Linked DNA regions of Alicycliphilus denitrificans K601. The protein of the gene in region 2 binds, or shares a complex with, the protein of the main gene of each other region. Links are inferred from orthologs where the notes say so. Each region holds a gene or a part of one and is shown on either strand. Other genes may lie near its edges.

Region 1 (3,295 bases), 3.6 Mb from region 2 along the record:
CGCCCATGCCGACGCGAACACGCCGGCCTCGTCGCCCAGCGGCAACCTGCACGGCATGCCCGTGGCCTGCCTGCTGGGCCATGGGCCGCGGCAGCTCACGCAACTGGCGGGCGCGGCCCCGGCGCTGCAGGCGCGGCAGATCACGCTGCTCGGCGTGCGCAGCGTGGACGCGACCGAGAAGCGCTTCGTCAACGCGCAGGGCATCGAGGTGTACGACATGCGCAGCATCGACGAGCTGGGCATGCGCTCCGTGATGCAGGCGGCCCTGGCCGACGTGGACGAGAACACGCACCTGCACCTGAGCTTCGACATGGATGGCCTGGACCCCACGATCGCGCCCGGCGTGGGCACGCCGGTGCGCGGCGGCCCGACCTACCGCGAGACCCAGCTGTGCATGGAGATGCTGGCCGACAGCGGCGCCCTGGGCTCGGTGGACGTCATGGAGCTGAACCCGGCGCTGGACGTGCGCAACCAGACGGCCGAGCTGGCGGTGGACCTGCTGGAGAGCCTGTTCGGCAAGTCCACGCTGATGCGCGCGTAGAGCCTGTTCAGGCGCTCAAGGCTCCGGCACGACGGAGACTTCGTCGGCGCGCCGCGGCACGCCTACGGGAGCCCCGGCCTGGCCCTTGGCGACGGCCGCCAAGTCCTGCTCGCCGGGGTACTGGCCCAGCAGCCAGTAATCGAACACGCGGCGCACGATGGGCGCGGCGGCCGCGGCGCCGAAGCCTGCGTTCTCCACGATCACGGCGACGGCGATCCTGGGCTCCTCCACCGGCGCGAAGGCGGCGAACAGCGAATGATCGCGCTGGTGCTCCTCCAACAGCCTGGCGTTGTACTTCACGTTCTGCCCCAGGCTCACGGCCTGGGCCGTGCCGGTCTTGCCGGCCGACGTGTAGGGCGCGCCCATGAACACGCGCCGGCCCGTGCCCGCCTGGTTCACGGCCATGAGCGCGTTGTGCACGATGGCCACGTTCTTGGGGTTGAAGCCCAGCGGCTCGCCCGGGGGCTGCTGCACCTCGCTCACCTGGCCGCTGACCTGGTCCTTCACGGCCTTGACCAGGTGCGGGCGGTAGCGCGTGCCGCCGTTGGCGAGCGTGGCCTCGGCCACGGCCAGCTGCAGCATGGTGAAGTTGTTGTAGCCCTGGCCGATGCCCAGCGACACCGTCTCGCCCGAATACCAGCGCTTCATCTCCGGGCGCTTGTAGGTGTTCCTCTTCCACTCGGTGCTGGGCAGCACGCCGCGCACCTCGCCCCCCAGGTCGATGCCGGTGATCTGGCCGAAGCCCAGCGGCTTCATGAAGTCGTGGATGACGTCCACCCCCATGTCCACGGCCAGCGAGTAGAAATAGGTGTTGCTCGAATACTGGATGGCGCGGTGCATGTCCACGCCGCCCAGGCCCCCTTCGTGGCTGCGGAAGGTGCGCCCGCCGTAGTTGAAGAAACCCGGGTCGCTGTAGACCTGCGTGGGCGAGCGCTTCTTGAGCTCCAGCGCCGCCAGCGCCATGAAGGGCTTGTAGGTGGAGCCCGGCGGGTAGGTACCGCGCAGCGCGCGGTTGAGCAGGGGCTTGTTGATGGACTCGTTGAGCGCCTGCCAGTTCTCCTGGTCTATGCCCTCGACGAACAGGTTGGGGTCGAACGTGGGCTTGGACACCAGCGCCAGCACCTCGCCATTGCGCGGGTCGAGCGCCACGAGCGCGCCGCGGCGTTCGCCGAACATATCCTCGACGAGCTTCTGCAGCTTGATGTCCAGCGACAGCATCACCGTGTTGCCCGGCGTGGCCGGGTGGCTGTTCAGGCGCCGCACGGCGTGGCCGCCGGCCGAGGTCTCCATGCGCTCGAAGCCCGTATGGCCGTGCAGCGTGGACTCGAAGCTCTGCTCCACGCCGAGCTTGCCGATGTAGTCCGTGCCGCGGTAGTTGGCCGCGTCGTCCGAATCCTCGATGCGCTCCTTCTCGCGCTGGTTGATACGGCCGATGTAGCCGATAGCGTGGCTCGCCACCTCACCCAGCGGGTAGTTGCGGAACAGCCGCGCCTTGATCTCCACGCCGGGGAAGCGGTAGCGCTGCGCCGCGAAGCGCGCCACCTCCTGGTCGGTCAGGCGCGTGCGTATGGGCAGGGAGTCGAAGCTGCGCGACTCCTCGCGCAGGCGCTTGAAGCGGCGCCGGTCGCGCGGCTGTATGTCCACGATCTGGGCCAGCTCGTCGATCGTCGCCTCCAGGTCCATGGCGCGCGAGGGCGTGATCTCCAGCGTGTAGGCCGAATAATTGGTGGCCAGCACCACGCCGTTGCGGTCGATGATCAGGCCGCGGTTGGGCACGATGGGCACGATGGCCGTGCGGTTGCTTTCCGCCTGGTCGGCCAGGTCCTCGTGGCGCACCACCTGCAGCACCACCAGGCGCGCGGCGATGAGCACGAAGGCCAATAACACCACCACGCCCAGCACGAACACGCGCAGGCGAAAGCGCCAGGTGTCGGCCTCGACATTGCGCAGCTCGGTCATCGCCTTCGGCCCCCGTTCACAAGGGACGATTATCGTCCTGGTCCGGCGGCCGGCGCTGCGGCGCCAGCAGGATCCAGCTGGCCAGGGGCCAGATGGCCGCCTCCAGCAGCGGCGCCACCAGGCCCTCGAACCCGGGCAGGGTACCGCCGCCGGCGACCACGCGCAGCGCCAGCTCCACCGCATGGGCGGCGAAGAACAGCGGCAGCAGCTGCAGCGCCTGCAGCAGCTGCCCGAACCACAGCAAGCGGCGATGGGTGTACTGGGCGCCGAACATCAGGCCGCAATACACCAGCGCGTGCTGGCCCAGCAACGCAGACTGGTTCACGTCGATGCACAGCCCCATGGCGAAGGCCACGCCCAGTCCCACGCGCTGCGGCTGGTGCATGCCCCAGAACACGAGCAGCACCATGACCCAATCCGGCGTCCAGACCACGCGGCCCAGCGGCAGCATGTTCAGCGCCAGGGCCGCCAGCAGGCTGGCCCAGATGAAGGCGGGGCTCACCGGCAGCAGCAGCTGCTGGCCCTTGGGCATGATCATTTGCGGCCTCCGCGCTTCTGCGGCGCCGGCTCGGGCTCGGGGCGTGCGGGCATGTCGGCCACGAGGGGCTTGAGCACCATCACGTGGCGCGCGCCATGGACCTGGGCCAGGGGCGCGCAGTAGATGCGCGCGAAGGCCGAGTCCGCCCGGCGCTCCACGCGCAGCACGCGCGCCACGGGCAGGCCCGCGGGGTACAGTCCGTCCACGCCGCTGGTGGTGAGCAGGTCGCCCTCCTGCACGTCGGCATTGGCGGGCGT
Region 2 (3,211 bases):
CGTCGAGCACCGTCACGCCCTTGGCGGCCACGCGCTGGCCTATGCGGCCGCTGAAGGCGCTCGATCCCTTGCGGTTGAAGTCGCCCTCCAGCCCATGGCCCACGGCCTCGTGCAGCAGCACGCCGGGCCAGCCCGGGCCCAGCACCACGGTCATCTCGCCGGCCGGCGCGGGGCGCGACTCCAGGTTCACCAGGGCCGCGTTCACGGCCTCGTCCACGTACTGCGCGATCTGCTCGTCGCTGAAGTAGGCCAGGCCGAAGCGCCCGCCGCCGCCGGACGAGCCCACCTCGCGCCGGCCGCCCTGCTCGGCGATCACGGTGACCGACATGCGCACCAGCGGGCGCACGTCGGCCGCGAGCGTGCCGTCGGCGCGCGCCACGAGGACCACGTCGTACTCGCTGGCCAGGCCCGCCATGACCTGCGCCACGCGTGGATCCTTGGCGCGGGCACGCTGCTCGGCGCGCTCCAGCAGCTGCACCTTGGCCGTGCTGTCCATGGAGGCGATGGGGTCGATGTGGGGGTAGAGCGAACGGCTTTTCGCTATTTTTTTAGAAGCTACCCGCGCCCGCCCGCTCTGCGCTGTGGCCGAAATCGACCGCACGGTGCGGGCGGCGTCGAGCAGCGACGCCTCGGAGATGTCGTCGGAGTAGGCGAAGGCGGTCTTCTCGCCGCTGACGGCGCGCACGCCCACGCCCTGGTCGATGCTGAAGGAGCCGGTCTTGACGATGCCCTCCTCCAGGCTCCAGCCCTCGCTGCGCGTGTACTGGAAGTACAGGTCGGCGTCATCGACCTGGTGCGCGCGGATCTCCGCCAGGGCGCGGTAGAGGTGGGATTCGTCCAGGCCGAAGGGGGCGAGCAGCAGCTCGCGGGCCACGGCCAAGCGTTCGATGGTGGGTTCGCGGGAGATCATGCGGCGATTGTAGGCAGGCGCCGCGCCGCGTGCGGGACCTACAGCGTCTGCAGGGATTCCGGCGGCTCCCGCTCGGGCTGGTGGCGCGAGCGGGCCACCGACATCAGCACCCCCAGCGCCAGCCCCAGCGTGGTCATGGCCGTGCCGCCATAGCTCACGAACGGCAGCGGCACGCCCACCACGGGCAGGATGCCGCTGACCATGCCCATGTTCACGAAGGCGTAGGTGAAGAAGATCATGGCCACGGCCCCGGCCATGAGGCGGCCGAACAGCGTGCCGGCGCCGGCGGCGATGGCCAGCCCGCGCCACACCAGCAGCACGAAGCAGACGATGAGCAGCAGGTTACCGGCCAGGCCGAACTCCTCGGAGAAGGCGGCGAAGATGAAATCGGTGGTCCGCTCGGGGATGAACTCCAGGTGCGTCTGCGTGCCGGCCATGAAGCCCTTGCCCCAGACGCCGCCCGAGCCGATGGCGATCATGCCCTGGATGATGTGGAAGCCCTTGCCCAGCGGGTCGCGCGAGGGGTCCAGCAGCGTGCAGATGCGCTGCTGCTGGTAGTCGTGCAGCACCGGCCAGCGCACGCCGTCGGCGCACAGCTGGGGCTCAAACCAGACCACGAGGGCGATGCCGGCCACACCCAGCAGCACCGGCGGCGCCACCAGCTTCCAGGGCAGGCCCGCGAAGAAGATCACCGACAGCCCGGCAGCCATGACCAGCAGCGAGGTGCCCAGGTCGGGCTGCTTCATGATCAGCCCCACGGGGATCATGAGCAGCACGCCCGCCACGACGAAGTCCAGCGCGCGCAACTGGCCCTCGCGCTTCTGGAACCACCAGGCCAGCATCAGCGGCATGGCGATCTTCATGAGCTCGCTGGGCTGTATGACCACGCCCACGTTGATCCAGCGCTGCGCCCCCTTCTTGGTAATGCCGAACAGCGCCACCGCCACCAGCAGGGCCACGCCCAGCAGGTACAGCGGCACCGCCAGCGCCATCAGCCGCTGCGGCGGGATCTGCGCCACCACGAACAGGATGCCCGCCGCCAGCAGCATGTTGCGTCCGTGGTCGGCAAAGCGCGTGCCATGGTCGTAGCCCGAGGAATACATGGCCACCAGGCCGATGGACGACAGCACCAGCAGCAGGGCGATCAGCGGCCAGTCGAAGCCGCTGAACAGGGGCCATATGCGTTGCGGCAGCGAGGGTTTGTCGAATACGGCGGGCATGGGGGCGACATTATCGACGGCCGGATAATCCCCGCATGCGCGCCACCCATCTGCTCTACCTGCATGGCTTCCGCTCCTCGCCCCAGTCCGCCAAGGCGCGCCTGGTGGCCGGGCACGTGGCCAGCCACCACCCGGACGTGTTCCTCTGGTGCCCGCAGCTGCCGCCCTCCCCGCGCGAGGCCATGGCGCTGGTGGCGGACGGCATCGCCGCATGGCCCCAGGGGCCGGGCATGGCAGTGATCGGCTCGTCGCTGGGCGGCTACTACGCTAGCTGGGTGGCCCGGCAGGCGCGCTGCGCCAGCGTGCTGCTCAACCCCGCGGTGCGGCCGGAGCGCGACCTGGCGCGCCACATCGGCGAGCAGACGGCCTGGCACGACCCCGAGGCGCGTTTCTTCTTCCGCCCCGAGTTCATCGCCGAGCTGCAGGCGCTGGACGTGAGCGGCCAGCCCCCGGCCGGCCCCGAGCTGCTCATCGCCGCCCGGGGCGACGAGCTGCTGGACTGGCGCGAGATGGTGGAGCGCTACCCGCAGGCGCGGCAGATGGTGCTGGAGGGCGGCGACCACGCGCTGAGCGACTTCCCCGCGCACCTGGAAGAAGCGCTGCGCTTCTGCAACCTGGCCTGATTCCATTTCCAGATCAATCGAGTACGCGAAGGCGAAGCGCAGACAGTGCTGTAGCACGGCAAGCGAAGCCGACAAAGTAATCGATTGATCTGGAAATGGAAATTACTGCGCCAGCGGCTCGCCGCTGGCCTGCCCGCCGCCCTGCCAGCGCGCGAAGTCGCCCGGATAGGCGCGGCGGTAGCGGTCGGCGTGCAGGGCCGCCTCGTCCTCCAGGCCCAGCAGGCGGGCGCTGGCGATCAGCTTCTCGATCACGCGCGGCTCGGGCGAGAAGTGCAGCAGCCGCGACGCCATGTCGTGCATCTGCCGCGCATTGGCCGGCGTGACGGCCGTGGTGGTGAGCACGGCGAACTGCGCCGACGCCTGGAAGAAGCGCACCCGGCGCGCCAGCTCGGCCGCCGCCAGCGCGCGCAGGGCCTCGGGACGGTCGGCCACGGGGCGGTACAGCGCGCTCATGCGGC

The links.
Region 1: the proteins of rodA (region 2) and mrdA are in contact, whole or in part, in a crystal structure (PDB 6PL5), measured with the Thermus thermophilus proteins. The link is inferred for Alicycliphilus denitrificans K601 from one-to-one orthologs. Residues at the interface, in WP_223903423.1 of Thermus thermophilus: Phe161, Val165, Phe168, Val169, Leu172, Pro198, Tyr199, Glu202, Tyr211, Arg212, Asp213, Gln220, Val221, Gln223, Ser224, Ile226, Ala227, Ile228, Gly229, Ser230, Gly266, Phe267, Val270, Leu274, Tyr277, Gly278, Leu281, Phe285, Leu289, Arg297; in WP_223903432.1 of Thermus thermophilus: Arg4, Ile5, His6, Leu8, Ala9, Phe12, Ala15, Leu16, Leu19, Gly20, Arg22, Ala23, Trp24, Leu26, Gln27, Val28, Tyr31, Tyr34, Leu36, Leu43, Thr45, Asp47, Lys156, Gln157, Gly158, Ser160, Val184, Leu201, Glu202.

The regions. Positions count from the first base shown.
Region 1 is NC_015422.1:349,594-352,888, reverse strand. The notes cover bases 29-3,016. They hold mrdA (penicillin-binding protein 2), read right to left. Parts: upstream 2,501-3,016; coding sequence 557-2,500; downstream 29-556. Other genes in these bases: mreD (rod shape-determining protein MreD), read right to left, coding at 2,517-3,016; rocF (arginase), read left to right, coding at 29-541. In the rest of the region: more of rocF, read left to right, coding at 1-28; more of mreD, read right to left, coding at 3,017-3,038; rod shape-determining protein MreC, read right to left, coding at 3,035-3,295. UniProt on the Escherichia coli protein: Catalyzes cross-linking of the peptidoglycan cell wall. Responsible for the determination of the rod shape of the cell. Is probably required for lateral peptidoglycan synthesis and maintenance of the correct diameter during lateral and centripetal growth.
Region 2 is NC_015422.1:3,974,532-3,977,742, reverse strand. What follows is about bases 40-2,943. They hold rodA (rod shape-determining protein RodA), read right to left. Parts: upstream 2,131-2,943; coding sequence 949-2,130; downstream 40-948. Other genes in these bases: ALIDE2_RS18940 (PglL family O-oligosaccharyltransferase), read right to left, coding at 2,856-2,943; ALIDE2_RS18945 (YqiA/YcfP family alpha/beta fold hydrolase), read left to right, coding at 2,166-2,753; tldD (metalloprotease TldD), read right to left, coding at 40-910. Also shown: more of tldD, read right to left, coding at 1-39; more of ALIDE2_RS18940, read right to left, coding at 2,944-3,211. UniProt on the Escherichia coli protein: Peptidoglycan polymerase that is essential for cell wall elongation. Also required for the maintenance of the rod cell shape. Functions probably in conjunction with the penicillin-binding protein 2 (mrdA).